Regions from separate parts of the Arthrobacter sp. YA7-1 genome, predicted to be linked through region 1. Evidence: riboswitches for the same ligand, from Rfam matches in the RefSeq annotation. Region 1 holds a riboswitch; each other region holds the start of a gene.
The links. A riboswitch is a leader RNA that binds a small molecule or an ion and turns the genes downstream of it on or off. The one in region 1 is predicted to bind thiamine pyrophosphate.
Positions count from the first base shown of each region.

Region 2: another riboswitch for thiamine pyrophosphate. It lies ahead of thiO (glycine oxidase ThiO); the one in region 1 lies ahead of OIT41_RS18275 (ECF transporter S component).
Region 3: another riboswitch for thiamine pyrophosphate. It lies ahead of thiC (phosphomethylpyrimidine synthase ThiC); the one in region 1 lies ahead of OIT41_RS18275 (ECF transporter S component).

Region 1 covers NZ_CP110114.1:3,910,340-3,915,371, reverse strand. The annotation lists gene OIT41_RS18295 (monovalent cation/H+ antiporter complex subunit F) at 1-183, shown strand, start outside; partial or broken gene mnhG (monovalent cation/H(+) antiporter subunit G) at 173-553, shown strand; gene OIT41_RS18285 (DUF4235 domain-containing protein) at 688-948, opposite strand; gene OIT41_RS18280 (NUDIX hydrolase) at 1,000-1,722, opposite strand; TPP riboswitch at 1,917-2,053, shown strand; gene OIT41_RS18275 (ECF transporter S component) at 2,129-2,758, shown strand; gene OIT41_RS18270 (ABC transporter ATP-binding protein) at 2,758-4,380, shown strand; gene OIT41_RS18265 (energy-coupling factor transporter transmembrane component T family protein) at 4,377-5,032, shown strand, end outside.
Region 2 covers NZ_CP110114.1:3,056,405-3,061,436, reverse strand. The annotation lists gene OIT41_RS14280 (RNB domain-containing ribonuclease) at 178-1,692, opposite strand; gene thiE (thiamine phosphate synthase) at 1,730-2,419, opposite strand; TPP riboswitch at 2,446-2,565, shown strand; gene thiO (glycine oxidase ThiO) at 2,557-3,861, shown strand; gene thiS (sulfur carrier protein ThiS) at 3,858-4,094, shown strand; gene OIT41_RS14260 (thiazole synthase) at 4,098-4,904, shown strand; gene OIT41_RS14255 (4a-hydroxytetrahydrobiopterin dehydratase) at 4,965-5,032, shown strand, end outside.
Region 3 covers NZ_CP110114.1:2,671,298-2,676,329, reverse strand. The annotation lists gene ffh (signal recognition particle protein) at 1-48, shown strand, start outside; gene OIT41_RS12565 (alpha/beta fold hydrolase) at 152-901, shown strand; gene thiC (phosphomethylpyrimidine synthase ThiC) at 908-2,713, opposite strand; TPP riboswitch at 2,709-2,816, opposite strand; gene OIT41_RS12555 (amidohydrolase family protein) at 2,910-4,004, shown strand; gene OIT41_RS12550 (VOC family protein) at 4,082-4,960, shown strand; gene OIT41_RS12545 (hypothetical protein) at 5,031-5,032, shown strand, end outside.

The DNA of each region.
Region 1 (5,032 bases):
CGGGTGCTCGCCTCGGACGTGCTGCTCGCCATATTGGGCGCAGCGCTGGCCATCGACATGGCCGTCAACAGGCACCTCAACAACCTTGTGCTCCTCGTCGCCCTGACGCTGATCGGGTTCGTTGGCTCGGTGACGGTGGCCCGCTTCGTGGCCGACCGAAGGGGACAAGTCAATGACTCCTAATGCCACCGGAGTTGACGCAGTGATCGATGTGGTCACGGCAGTGCTGCTGATTGTTGGTGCGCTGATGTCATTCGGCGCGGCAATCGGCCTGTTGCGGTTCCCGGACCTGATGAGCCGCATGCACGCAGCCACCAAGCCCCAAGTGCTCGGGTTGTTCCTTGTCTTGGCGGCCATCGGGCTTCAGATGCGCGAATGGTGGGTGTGGCCGATCCTGGCCGTCGCCTGGATCTTCCAACTGCTGACCGTGCCCGTGTCCGCACACATGGTGGGCCGCGCAGGCTACCGGACCAAACACCTCCACCCCGAGCTGCTGAGCATAGACGAACTCGAGGCTGTGGTGGTGCGGGCAGCCGGTCAACGGGCAGCGGAGAAAGCCCAGGAAGCGGCTTCGGAAATGCGCCCCACCGGGAGCACGCGCGACGACGGGAGGAGTGCCCGGGAGAGCGGCAACGCCCGCGACGCCCGGGATAGCGGGAGCGCGGGCGCTAACGACGGGCCGTCCGCTTAGACGACGTCCTGTGTCTTTTCGAAGTGCGAGATGGCGCGCTTCGTACCCCGCCCCGCTACAACCTGGATGACGGCGCTCACAGCGGCGGAAATCAGGGCGAAGGTCAGGGCGGAACGCAGGCTCGCTTCCATGTCGTCGTTGCCCTTGGGTGGCTTGTTGCCTGTGGTTTTTTCCCACAGGGCGTTGACGAGCTTGGTGCCGGCAAAGCCTGCGCCGATGCTTACTCCGGTACCGAGCAGTTTGAAGAAGAAGTTCATTCCGGGACTCCTTGCGGGAGGAAACAGGACCGTCCCCAGCCTAACCCCACTTCAGGGCAGTTCCGGAGCATCGGATGGCGGCTGGTGCCTCAGCCGGAAGAACTCCTGCAGGGCCCCCGGCTTTGGACGCACGGGAACGATGTCCCGGCTCTCCCCCAGCACCGCTTCCATCGTGCCGAGGGCGAGGAGCTCATCCAGCAGCGCCAAGGTGGGCGGCATGAGCTTGAGCGTTCCGGCGGCTTCGGCATCAAGGATTGCGCGGACCGGCATCCACAGGGAGGATGACGCTTCCGTGGTCTGGTGCCTTGGCTCGGCACCGGAAACCGGGCAGGCAAGGTAGAAGTAGGTGTCGAAGCGCTTGGGCTGGTCTGCCGGGGTGACCCAGTTGGCCCACGGACGGAGGGTGGCGGCGTCGAGCTTCACCCCGGCCTCTTCGAAAACCTCGCGCTGTGCGGCCGCCAGTACGCGGCCGGCGTTGAAGCGGGCGGAAGAGGGCTCGACGGCGATGCTGCTCCGGTGCCACGCGGCAGCGTGCCGCTCCACGACGTCGTCCGCGAAGTCCCAGCCGGAGCTGTCCGATTGGTCCACCCGCCCGCCGGGGAAAACGACCATTCCCGCGGCAAAGTCCATCGTGGTCACCCGGTGCTGGACGAACACTTCCAAAGCGCGCGCCGCATCTTGAAAGCCCTCCGGAACCGCGGCGTCGCGGACCAGGATCACGCTCGCGGCGAGTCTCGGTTCGGCCGTGCTGTTCGCTTCGTCAATCCCTGCCAAGACCGCTCCTTTGCCTGCGCTTCTGCGTCACATTCTGCTGGATCATTCTCCCAGTTTCCGCGGCAGCCCGCGTCATTCCGGGCAGGACTGCGCCCAACCCGCGAGTGATCCAGCAGAATCCGCCGATTCGCGTTCCGGCACAGCGCCCGCAACCCCGTCAAGGTGTAAACTGAACCACGCCCAAAAGGGCGGATTGATAACGACAGGGGAGCGCCGCCGTCGGGCTCGCAGCAATGCGGCACGGAGGACGGGCGCTGAGAGTGCGGACAGCCGCAGACCCTCGAACCTGATCCGGCTAGTACCGGCGCAAGGGAGTCGAGTTCTCATAGTGTCCGGAACCGGCGCGGCGGAAGCCGCCCGCAGGAAACCGGAAACACTTTCCCCTCCTGTTCCTCAGGAGGACAAAATGACTGGTATTTCTGCAAAGCGGGGCCTCACCAAGCCTGCCTACAATTGGCGCGTCGTGGACATTGTCGTGGCGGCGCTGATCTCCATCGCCGGTGGCGTGATCTTCTGGGCATGGGACCAGATGGCTCTGGTTGCCACGCCTATGTCCGCCGGCTACCCGCCCCTGAGCGGCCTGATCGCCGGCGGGTGGATGATTCCGGCAGTCTTGGGCATGCTCATCGTGCGCAAGCCCGGTGCTGCGATTTTCTGCGAGACGGTGGCTGCCACCAGTGAGCTCATCATGGGTTCGCAGTACGGCACCACGGTGCTGATCTCGGGCCTGCTCCAGGGCCTCGGCGCGGAACTCATCTTCCTGGCCTTCATGTACAAGAAGTTCAACCTGCCGGTGTCACTGCTGGCCGGTGCCGGCGCGGGCCTGTTCTGCGGCCTCAACGATTCCTTCCTGCCGTGGGGCTGGAACATCGCCTACGAACCCGTCGACAAGCTCGCGTACATCGTGTTCTGCACCATTTCCGGTGCCGTTATTGCCGGAGCTTTGTCCTGGGTTGCGACACGCGGCCTGGCCAAGACGGGTGTCCTGAGCGCGTTCGCGTCCCGCAAGGCCGCTTCGGAGCCCGTCTTTTCCTGATGCCCAGTCCTGATTCCGGCACCCCTGCTGCGGTGCGACCCGCCGCCATTTCCGCCCAAGGCTGGGGCTGGCGGCACGCCGGCCGCACCACGCAGGCCATCCATGCCCTCGACCTGGACATCCGCCCGGGCGAGCGCGTGCTCCTGCTCGGCCCCTCGGGCGCGGGCAAGTCGACGCTCCTGCATGCACTGGCCGGTGTGCTGGGCGAGGAAGGGGACGACGCCGACGAGACCGGCTCGTTGCTGGTGGACGGCGTGTCGCCGAAGGCCCAGCGGGGCCGTGCCGGACTCATGCAGCAGGACCCGGAAACCCAGGTGGTGCTTTCCCGGTTGGGCGACGACGTCGCGTTCGGTGCCGAGAACCTCTGCGTGCCGCGGGAAGAGATCTGGAAGCGCGTCGGTGAAGCGCTCGACGACGTCGGGCTGCGGAATAGCGCGAGCGGCAACTTTGCGCTCGACCACCCGACGTCGGCCCTCTCCGGCGGGCAGAAACAGCGCCTTGCGCTGGCCGGCATCCTGGCGATGCGGCCGGGATTGATCCTGCTGGACGAGCCGACCGCCAACCTGGACCCCGCCGGCGTGCTGGAGGTCCGTGACGCCGTGGGCCGCTGCCTCGACAAGACCGGCGCCACGTTGGTGGTGGTGGAGCACCGGGTCTCCGTCTGGAAAGACCTCGTGGACCGGATCGTGGTGCTCCAGCCTGGCAGTTCTTCCTCTGCGGGGGGCTCGACGCCGGCGGTTCTCCTGGACGGCGATCCCGAGACGGTGCTGGTTCAGGCAAGGGACATGCTCATTGCTGCGGGCGTCTGGGTGCCCGGGTACGTCCCGGCCACCCGGCCACGTTCGGGTACAGCGGCCGGCTCGGGGGCCGGCTTCGAGGCGGGGAGCTCCGGGGCGTCGGGAGGGGAGTTGCTCCTCGCCACCCGGGAGCTCGCAGTGTCCCGTGAACGGTCGCGGCGCCGGGGTTTCACGACGATCCCGCCGCTTCCCGTGCAGTCCGGTCTCGACGCCGAGGTGCTCGCCGGGCAGGCACTGACCATCACGGGCCCCAACGGCGCCGGAAAATCCACCTTCGCCTTGACCCTCGCGGGGCTGCTGGCGCCGGTGTCCGGCGCGGTGACTGCCGCCGTCGGGCTCAGCGACGGCGCCGGCACGGACCCGTTCAAGTGGAAGGCCCAGCAGTTGATCTCGCGCATCGGGACGGTCTTCCAGGAGCCGGAGCACCAGTTTGTCACCGGCCGCGTGCTCGACGAGCTCATGTTCGGCCCCAAGCACCTTGGCCACGGCGAGGAGCGGGTGGACGAATTGCTGGAGCGTCTGCGCCTTCGGCATCTGGTGGACGCCAATCCGTACACGCTCTCCGGGGGCGAAAAGCGCCGGCTGTCCGTGGCCACGGTGCTCGCCGCGCACCCCCGGGTCCTGGTGCTGGACGAGCCCACCTTTGGCCAGGACGCGAACACGTGGGCTGAGCTTGCCTCGTTCCTGTCCGAACTGCTCGATGCAGGAACCTCCGTTGTGTCGGTGACTCACGATCGGGAATTCAGCTCCGTCCTGGGTGGCACCGAGATGCGGCTCGAGCCTGCGCTCCGGGGCGGGGCCCGGCAGGAAGCAGGTGCGGCATGAGGGAAGCCTTGACACTGCGCGGCAACAATGCCCTCCTGACACGCGCCAATCCGTTGGCCAAGTTCGTGTCGGTCTTCCTGATCACCCTGGTGCTGGCGTTGTCCATCGACCTGGTGTCGGCTTCGACGGCGCTCTTGGGCGAACTGGCGTTGTTCCCGCTCGCGGGCCTTACCGTGCGTTTGCTCTGGCAGCGCGGCTGGCCGTTGATCATCGCGGCGATACTGGGCGGCTGGAGCACAGCGATCCTGTCGGCTGGCAGCGGCAGGACACTGCTCGACGTCGGGATCTGGTCAATCAGCGAAGGCTCGCTCCAGCTGGGAGTCGGCTTCATGCTGCGCGGCCTTGCCATAGCGCTTCCGGCCATCCTCCTGATGAGTTGCACCGACCCCACCGATCTTGCCGATGCGCTGGCACAGAAGGCGAAACTGCCGCACCGTTTTGTCCTGGGTACCTTGGCCGCGCTGCGGCTCGTGGGGCTCATGGCGGAGGAGTGGCAGACCATCGGCATGGCCCGGCGCGCGCGGGGTGTCGGCTCGCACGGAAGCCCGCCGCAACGGGTCAAGGCCATGCTCGGCCAAAGCTTCGGGCTGCTGGTCCAGGCGATCCGTCGGGCGTCCCGCTTGGCCGTGACCATGGAGGCGCGGGGCTTCGG
Region 2 (5,032 bases), 850 kb from region 1:
TATCTAAATACTGGCACTGGGGACCAGCTGGTGTATCTCAAGATCGCGTAGGGGCGGGCTTGTTGATGTCAAAAAATGAACTGAATCAACGACCGGGCATCCATTACTACTTACACAGTCTAGCGTCTGGGGACAATAAACCCCGGATCGCGGTCCCGGGCCCGCGAACGAAGTGCGCTACGGGAGGAGCTCGAAGGTGATTTGGCGGGTGGCAATGTCCGCGTGAAGCAGTTTCACGCGGACCTTCGTTCCGGACTCCATTTCGCCATCGCAACGAGCGGTGACCGCGGGCTCGGCGATCTGCACGACACCGTAGGGGCCGTGCTGGGCTCCGTTCCCGTTGCCGTTTCCGTTGTTGCCGTTGTGGCTGTTCCCGTTGCCGTTTCCGTTGTTTTTGGCGGGCTTCGATCCGGAAATCACCACGGCGTCGAATTCCTGTCCGATGTGGTTGACAAGGAGCGCTGCCTCCACCGTGTCCAGGGCCAGGTGCTCCATTTTCGCGGCCAGCTGGTCGGATGACGCCATGATCTCGGGCAGGCTCGGCAAAGCGTCCCGGGCCCATGCTGGTATCTCGGTTCCATTGCTGAGCGCCTCGCAGATGACCAGGACAAATCGATCGACCAGGCGGCGCAACGGAGCGGTGGTGTGGGCATAGGGTGCCCCGATGGCGGACTGCATCACGCTGTCCGGGACCTCGCCGTCGAAAGGCGTGTAACCGGCACCACGGAAAAGCAGTCCCGCTGAATGGAGGATGGCCAGTTGCCGGGGGTCCTTGGCATCGAGGCTCCGCAGGTACTCGCCATAGCTGGTCCCTTCGGTCCAAGGTTTGCCAAGCGCCCCGGTTTGCCGTTTGAAATGGAGCAACGAACGCTCATCGGGGGCGGGCATGGTCCGTAGGATTCCCACTTTGCCGTCGAGCATCAGCTGGGCGGCTGCCATCCCGGTCATGAGCGAAATCTGGGCGTTCCAGTCCTCCACCGGCAGCGAGGGAGCTGCGACGATCCTGTAGCCCTCGCCGTCGGGCAGCTGCACGATTTCCTGCTCAGGCATGTTCAGGCTGGCTCCGCCGCGGCGGCGTTCGAGTTCCACCCGCTTGAGTCCGACCTCCTTGAGGAGCTGGAGGACGGGATCGGCCGCGCCGGAATCGATCTCCGCCTGCACGCCTTTGTAGTCGAGCTTGGCGCGGCTGCGTACGCTTGCCCGACTCACAGAGACGGTGCGGAACTCCGCTTCGGCGTCGAGTTCGAAGTCCCACACGAACGCGCCGCACGTCTGGCCGGCCAACAGGCTTCCGGCGTGCTCGCTGATGATCTCGGGGTGCAGCGGTATGCGGCCGTCCGGGGCATAGTACGTTTGCCCGCGGTGGCGGGTTTCGGCGTCGAGCGCTCCTCCCGGGGGCACGAAGGAGGGCACATCGGAGATGGCGTAGAGGACCCTGTAACCATCGCCGGACCGGTCGATGAAGAGCGCCTGATCGAGATCCGTGGAAGAGGCCGGGTCGATCGTGATGAACGGAACGTCCGTGAGGTCCTGCACCGGCAGGGTGTGTCCGGAAACCGCCGCTTCGGCGTCGCGCAGCGCTTCAGCGGGATAGCCTGCAGGCAGCTCGAGTTCAGTCCGAAGCGCCGCCAGTGCTTCCGCGAGCTGATTCGACGTTTCACTGACATTCGGGGCTATCCGCTGATGTGACACGAAAGTCAGGGTAACTCCAAAATCTTTCGGCGTCTCGCTAGGCCGCCGCAGCGTCAAGGGCGGCCAGGAGTGCCTGGGCTGCCGCCGTCGGATCCTCTGCCTCGGTGATGGCGCGGACCACTACGATGCGGCTTGCACCGGCCTCCACTACCTCTTCGACGTTGCCCAGATCGATGCCCCCGATCGCGAACCAGGGGAGCACCACGCCGCCGACTGTCTCAGCGTCTGCCTGCTTCACCGCGCTGGCGGCGTACTTCACCAGATCGAGCCCGACGGCGGAGCGTCCCGGCTTGGTAGGGGTGGCCCACACCGGCCCGACGCAGAAGTAGTCCAGGCCGCTGCGGCCGGGGGACGCGGCGATGGCCGCGTCGATCTGTTCCGGCGTGTGCGTGGAGAGGCCGATGATGGTGGGGTCGTGGAGCAGCTTCCGGGCCGAGCGCAGCGGAATGTCCTTTTGGCCGATATGGAACACCGGTGCACCCGAGAGGGAAGCGACGTCCGCCCGGTCGTTGACTGCCCAGAGACGGCCGTGACGGTGCGCCACGGATTGCAGGATCTCCAGGAGTTCCAGTTCCTCGGCGGCTTCAATCGTCTTGTCACGCAGCTGGATGATGTCCACGCCGCCCTCGAATGCGGCATCGACAAATTGCTCAAAATCACCCTGTTGCTTGCGGGCGTCGGTGCAGAGGTACAGGCGGGCGGTGGTGTGGACATCGTGCTGGGTCATGGAAACAGAGTAGTTCCTCTAAACTGGGCTGGTACCGCGGGAGCCGCGGCGGCGGTCACAATCGCCGCGCGGCTGAGAGGGCTTCAGCGCCGACCGCTTGACCTGATCCGGCTAGTACCGGCGTAGGGAAGGACTCCATGGAAGAAGCAAACACCCGGAACGGGCCCCTCCACGCGGATGTCGCGGTGATCGGGGGCGGTGTCATTGGCCTCGGCATCGCGGGGGAAGCCCGCAGATCCGGCCGTTCGGTTGCCCTCATCGATCCCGCACCGGCCAGCGGCGCTACGTTCGCGGCAGCGGGAATGCTGGCGCCCGTCAGCGAATTGCACTACCAGGAAGAGGACCTCCTGGAGCTCATGCTCGAATCATCGGCGTTGTGGCCGGGCTTCGAACGCAATGTGACCGGCTCAAGCGCCGGGCGCGGCACGGGTTACCGCACGACGCCGACTCTCGCCGTCGGTGCGGACGCCGCGGACCGCCGGGCGCTCGCCGACCTTCGGGACGTCCAGCTCGCCCATGGCCTGGTGGTGGAATCCGTTCCGTTGCGCGAGGCGCGGGAGCGCGAGCCGCTCTTGAGCCCGCAGATTTCCTGTGCTTTCGATATCCCGGGCGATCACCAAGTGGATCCGCGCCGGCTCTCGGCCGCGATTCTCGCCGCCTTGGCAAACCACCAGCCCGGCGATTCGAGCTGGATCGCGGAGGCAGGAGACGGGTTTGCGGTCCACGACACTGCGGCGGGCCTCCTGTGGGAGGACGGGCGCGTCGTCGGGACGGTGCTCGGCTCGGGCGCCAAAGTTCTCGCCACGGAAACAGTAGTAGCCAACGGACTTGATGCTGCCCGCTTGAACGGCCTGCCGGATGGATTGTCGCTGCCATTGCGTCCCGTGTACGGCGACATACTGCGGTTGCGCGTCCCGGAGCATCTGCAGCCCCTTGTCACCGCCACCGTCCGTGGGATGGTGCGCGGAGTGCCCGTGTATATCGTTCCCCGCGACGACGGGACCGTGGTGATCGGCGCAACGCAACGCGAAGACGGTTTGTCGGCGTCCGGGGGAGGAGCCAACCCGGTGTCAGCAGGCGGCGTGTACCAATTGCTCCGCGACGCCCAGGTACTGGTTCCGGCTGTCGCCGAACTGGAACTCCTCGAAGCGACCGCCCGTGCCCGCCCTGGCACACCGGACAACGCACCGCTGTTGGGCCGTGTCGAAGGTCGCGAAGGAACCGTGCCCGGCCTCATCGTGGCCAGCGGCTTCTTCCGGCACGGCGTGCTCCTCACCCCGGCAGCGGCGAAAATCTGCGTCGGACTCATGGATGGCACCGTCGATCCGCGGTGGAACAAATTCCGCCCGGACCGCTTCTCCCGCCCGCTGTCTGCAGCAAGGGCATCCACAGGCGGCCCGTCGGCCGACACCCCACATCTCCTTCCGAAGGACCACGCATGAACATCAAATTGAACGGCGCAGACCACACACTGAGCGACGGCGCGTCCGTGACCACACTCGTCAGCCACATCACCGGACGGGTTGTGGACCCCAGCGGCCAGGCGGCCGACGGACGCAAGATCGGCGTCGCCGTCGCACGCAATTCCGAAGTGGTGCCGCGCAGCCAGTGGGCTGCCACCGCGCTCGCAGAGGGCGACGAACTCGAAATCGTGACCGCAGTACAGGGAGGCTGAACCATGACCACAGCAAGCACTCACGCAGCAAGCACCCGAACCGACGCCCTGGTAATCGATGGTGTTGAGTTCGGTTCGCGCCTCATCATGGGAACCGGCGGAGCCCCGAGCCTGGACGGCCTGGGAGCAGCTCTGTTGGCCTCCGGCACCGAACTCACCACCGTTGCCATGCGGAGGTACTCACCGACGGAGACAGGTTCCCTGTTCCAGTTGCTCGTGGACCACGGCATCCGTGTCCTGCCCAACACTGCCGGCTGCTTTACCGCCAAGGACGCTGTCATGACAGCCGAACTTGCCCGGGAGGCCTTGGAAACGGATTGGGTCAAGCTGGAGGTCATCGCCGACGAGCAGACGCTCCTGCCCGATGCCGTGGAGTTGGTGGATGCAACGGAGAAGCTGGTGGACCGCGGCTTCAAGGTCTTCGCCTACACCAACGACGACCCCGTGCTGGCGCTTCGGCTGGAAAACCTCGGAGCAACGGCGGTGATGCCGTTGGGCGCGCCTATCGGTACCGGCTTGGGCATCCTGAATCCCCACAACATCGAGCTCATCGTGTCCCGGGCTTCCGTGCCGGTAGTGCTCGACGCCGGCATCGGCACTGCGTCCGACGCCGCACTGGCCATGGAGCTCGGTTGCGACGCCGTGCTGCTGGCCACCGCAGTGACCCGCGCGCAGAACCCGGTGCAGATGGGCGAGGCCTTCAAACACGCGGTCATCGCCGGTAGGCTGGCGAAGCAGGCGGGCCGCATCCCGCGCCGGGAACACGCGCTGGCGTCATCGGCCATGGAAGGCCGGGCAGAGTTTCTCTAGCGGGTTTTTGCCGGCCGTCGGCGGATTCGTGTGAATCCCCTGTCAGCGAAGGAGCCCCCCATGGCCGGCAAGGATGACATCCTCACCAAGTCCGCGATCGACGACGCCTTGGCGGATCTGCCGGACTG
Region 3 (5,032 bases), 1.2 Mb from region 1:
CAGCTCAACCTGCCCAAGGGCTTCGACAAGTTCCTCGGCGGCAAGTAGCCGTCCCACCCAACTGACTGGCAATACATGTCGTTTTGAGGGCTCGGAACGACAACAAATGCCAGTTAGTTGGGTTGTCGGCCCCGTGCCATAGGCTGGGGGAATGCAAAAGCAGCGCGTTGTGTTCGTCCATGGAGCAGGCACATTCGGCGCTGCCGCGTGGCCGAAACAACATGGCATGGCGCTGCAGTACGATGCGCTCTTCCTGAAACGCCACGGCTTCGATGCGCAGGCCGAGCCTTTGGAATCCGACGTTGCCGCCGATGTGGACATCATCCTCGAGTGCCTTGGAGCGCGGGAGGCCGCGTCAGCCCCCGGGCCGGCGCGCGGCGGCCACGTCGTGGCGCATTCCCAAGGCGCGATTTCCGCGATGTTGGCCGCAGTGGAACGGCCGGACCTGGTCCGGTCGCTCGTGCTCGTGGAACCGGCTTGTCTCTCATTGACGGCCGAATTGCCGGCCACCGCGGCTTACCGGGCACTCATGGAGCCGTTGTTCCGGGTCCGGCACGAACTCAGCGATGACGATTACCAGCGCGAATTCGTCCGCCGCGCGTTTTCCTCGGAGGCGGCGGTTCTCAGCACCCCCGAGGCCCGGCGTACCGCCCGGCGGTTGCGGCTCCAGGCAGCGCCGTGGGAAGCGCCCCTGCACATCGTGCCGGGAGTCCCCACGCTTGTCCTGACAGGTGGTTGGGAGCCCCTGTACGAAGAGATCGCCGGCTACTTGCAGGAAACCGGCGCCCTCCACCGCGTTGCGGCTGGAGGACACCGGCCTCATGATTCAGTTGAAGGAGACCGGATGATCCGGTCCTTCATCGCGGATGTCAGCCGCGCCGGATCAGCGCAGGCTTCCTGACGTCACTCAACGTTTTCCTGCGGGAACCTCGAGCTCGGGCAAGTAGACCTTGCCGCCGGATGCCAGGAATTCCTCGCTCTTTTCCCGCATACCGCTGTACATCTCCGCGATGGCCGCCTGGGAATCCGCCGAGCCGTATTCGTCGCGGATGTCCTGGCTGATGCGCATGGAGCAGAATTTCGGTCCGCACATGGAGCAGAAATGCGCCGTCTTGGCCGGTTCCGCCGGGAGAGTCTCGTCGTGGAACGATTCGGCCGTGACCGGATCCAATGACAGCGCAAACTGGTCACGCCAGCGGAACTCGAAGCGGGCCTTGGACAGGGCATCGTCGCGTTCATGGGCGCCGGGGTGTCCCTTCGCAAGGTCAGCGGCGTGGGCGGCGATTTTGTACGTGATCACGCCGGTCTTGACGTCGTCCTTGTTCGGCAGGCCCAGGTGTTCCTTCGGGGTGACGTAGCAGAGCATCGCGGTTCCGTAGCGCGCGATCTCCGTGGCGCCGATGGCCGAGGTGATGTGGTCGTAGCCCGGGGCAACGTCGGTCACGAGCGGGCCGAGGGTGTAGAACGGTGCGCCGTCGCACAACTCCTGCTGCCGCTCGACGTTCTCGCGGACGAGGTGGAACGGGATGTGGCCGGGGCCTTCCACCATGACCTGCACGTCGTACTTCCACGCCCGCTTCGTGAGCTCTGCGAGCGTGTCAAGCTCGGCGAACTGCGCGGCGTCGTTGGCGTCCGCCGTCGCTCCCGGACGCAAGCCGTCGCCGAGCGAGAACGCGACATCGTACTTGGCAAAGATTTCGCAGAGTTCGTCGAAATGCGTGTAGAGGAAGTTTTCCTCGTGGTGCGCCAGGCACCAGCCCGCCATGATGGAACCGCCGCGGGAAACGATGCCAGTCACGCGGTTCGCCGTCAGCGGCACGTAGCGCAGCAACACGCCGGCGTGGATGGTCATGTAGTCGACGCCCTGCTCGCACTGTTCAATGACGGTGTCGCGGAAGATCTCCCAGGTGAGCTTGTTGGCTTCACCATTGACCTTCTCAAGGGCCTGGTAAATCGGCACGGTGCCGATCGGCACGGGGGAGTTGCGGATGATCCATTCGCGGGTGGTGTGGATGTCGTCGCCCGTGGACAGGTCCATGACGGTGTCGGCGCCCCATTGGGTGGCCCACTGCAACTTGTCCACTTCTTCGGCGATGGAGCTGGTGACGGCCGAGTTGCCGATGTTGGCATTGATCTTCACCAGGAACGCCTTGCCGATGATCATCGGTTCGGATTCGGGGTGGTTGATGTTGTTGGGGATGATGGCCCGGCCGGCGGCGACTTCACTGCGGACCAGTTCCACATCGCAGTTCTCGCGAAGCGCGACGAACTGCATTTCGGGCGTCACGATGCCCTGCTTGGCGTAATGCATCTGCGTGACGGTCTTGCCCTCGACGGCGCGGCGGGGCACCGGCTGTGCGCCCTTCCACTCCGCGGAGGCGGCGCCGCGGCGCACGGCAGACTTGCCGTCGTCGAGCAGGTTCCGTTCGCGGCCGCTGTAGGCCTCGGTGTCGCCGCGGGCTTCGATCCACTCGCTGCGGAACGGCTCGAGGCCAACCACGGGATCACTTCCCGGCCCCGCGGTGCGGTACACCTGGAAAGGCGCGTTGGCCTCGCCGTTGGGGGATGGCTCCAGGGCGATTTCCGTGACCGGAACCCGGATTCCCGTCTCAGTGTCTTCCAGGAACACGAGGGAATGCGACTTGAGGGACTGGGTCACTTCTTGAGCCGATTCGTTTTGGGTAGGGCTCAGCTGTGTTTCTTTGGTGCTCAAAGGATTACTCACTTCCTTCGCCGGCATTACCCGGACAGGTTCAACGGTCGCAGGCTGCGTCAGCCCGATCTCAGCCCTTGCAAGGGCCCCCGTGTGGTCGTAGACGAAGCTACCACAGCCGGGAGTCCTTGAGACAGATGTGACCAAGGACAGACGTCACTGCCCCGGCGACGGCGCCTGAGTCTAGGGTGGAATCATGGCGGAAATCATCGAATTCAGCGGCGCCGTCCTCAGCGGGCCGGACGAGGATCTGCGCGGCCTCTGGTCGGTCGACGGACGGCTGACCTTTGTCCGACCCCTCGCGAAGCCGGACGTCGTGCTGGACGGATGGGTGGTGCCCGGCTTGGTCGACGCGCATTGCCATGTTGGCTTGGGCAAGGGCGGAGCCGTCGACGAGGAGACTGCCCGCTTGCAGGCGACGGCGGACCGGAATGCCGGGACACTCTTGATCCGCGACGCCGGTACCGCGAGTGACACACGCTGGCTGCAGCGCCGGACGGACATGCCGAGGATCATCCGGGCAGGCAGGCACATCGCGAGGCATCGGCGGTACCTTCCCGGCCTGGCCGAGGAAGTCGAACCGGAGGATCTGGTGGAGGCGGTGCGCAAGCAGGCACGGTCCGGAGACGGCTGGGTCAAGATCGTCGGGGACTGGATCGACCGCTCCGCCGGGGATCTCGGCCCGTCTTTTCCGGCGGCCATCGTCAAGGACGCCGTCGCGGCGGCGCACGACGAGGGGGCCCGGGTGACCGCCCATTGCTTCGCCGAAGGGACGATCGACGACATGCTCGACGCCGGCATCGACTGTATCGAGCACGCGACTGGTCTCCTCCCGCACCATATTCCCCGGCTGCTGGACCAAGGCGTACCGATCGTCCCCACCCTCATCAACATTGCGACGTTCCCGGACATCGCGAAGCAGGCGGAAGCGAAGTTCCCCCGTTACGCCGCCCACATGATCGCGCTCTGGGAGCGTCGGCATGAGCGGGTCCTCGAGGCGTTCGACGCCGGAGTGCGGGTATATGCCGGAACCGACGCCGGCAGCGTCATCAAGCACGGCCGGATCGGCGAGGAGATCCTGGAACTGCACCAGGCGGGCCTGCCGCCGGCCGCCGCGCTCGACGCCGCCTGCTGGTCCGCCCGCGAGTGGCTGGGTGCCGACGGCATCAGCGAAGGCGCCAGTGCCGACGTCGTGCTCTACGCAAACGATCCCCGCGCGTCCCTTGAGGCGGTGCTGAAGCCGCAATGCACCGTGTTGCGGGGACACCTTTCCGGAAGTGCCGGGCATTAGGAATAAATTGAAGCTTCAAGTAATTTAGATGTATAGAGGTTGCCGAAGGGCGGCGCCACAAAAGCCGGGAGTTACACATGACCATCACCTCCAGCCAGGATCTCCTTCCTGCCGAACTCGCCATGGGCACCGTCATGCTCAAAGTGGGGGACATGAAGCTCATGGGCGACTACTACCAACGGGCGCTCGGCCTGGACATCGTCGCCGAGCAAGACGGCGGACTCTACTTCGGCCGGCTCGGCAAGCCGTTGGTGCACCTCGCTCCCGCCCCCGGGCTCCAGATCCCTGGCCGCGGAGAGGCCGGACTCTTCCACACGGCTCTGCTCTTCGCGGACCAGTCCTCGCTCGCCGCAACTGTTGCCTCCGCAGCGCAGTACGAGCCCCACGCCTTTGTCGGCAGCGCAGACCACCTGGTCAGCGAGGCCTTCTACTTCACAGACCCCGAGGGCAACGGAATCGAGCTCTACTACGACAAGCCCCGCGAAGGCTGGGAGTGGAACGGCGGTTCGGTCGTCATGGACAGCCTGCCGCTCCCGCCGCAGCGCTACCTCCAGCAGTACCTGAGCGAAACGGCGGTGGCCGGCCAGCATGAGGCGGGCGCCGGCGTCGGGCATGTCCACCTCCAAGTGGGGGACGTCAAGACCGCCCATGACTTCTACGTCGACACCTTGGGCTTCGAGCAGACGGCCGGCTGGCACGGGCAGGCACTGTTCGTCTCCGCCGGGGGCTACCACCACCACATGGCCATGAACGTCTGGAACAGCCGCGGCGCAGGTCCGCGCAAGGACACGCTCGGTCTCGGCGAGGTGGTCATTGAAGTGCCGTCAGGCGACGACGTCGGCGCGCTCGCCGACCGCCTCAAGGTTGCCGGCATCGCCTCCCACCACGCCGGCCAGGAGCTGCGCTTCGAGGACCCGTGGCGCAACCGGCTGCGCGTCGCCGTCCGCTACGCTTGATCCGACGGTGTGGCGCATTTCGGCCGCCGCGCCGCAGCTCCGTCGCCACGAATGAATGAGAGTAGTTTCCAT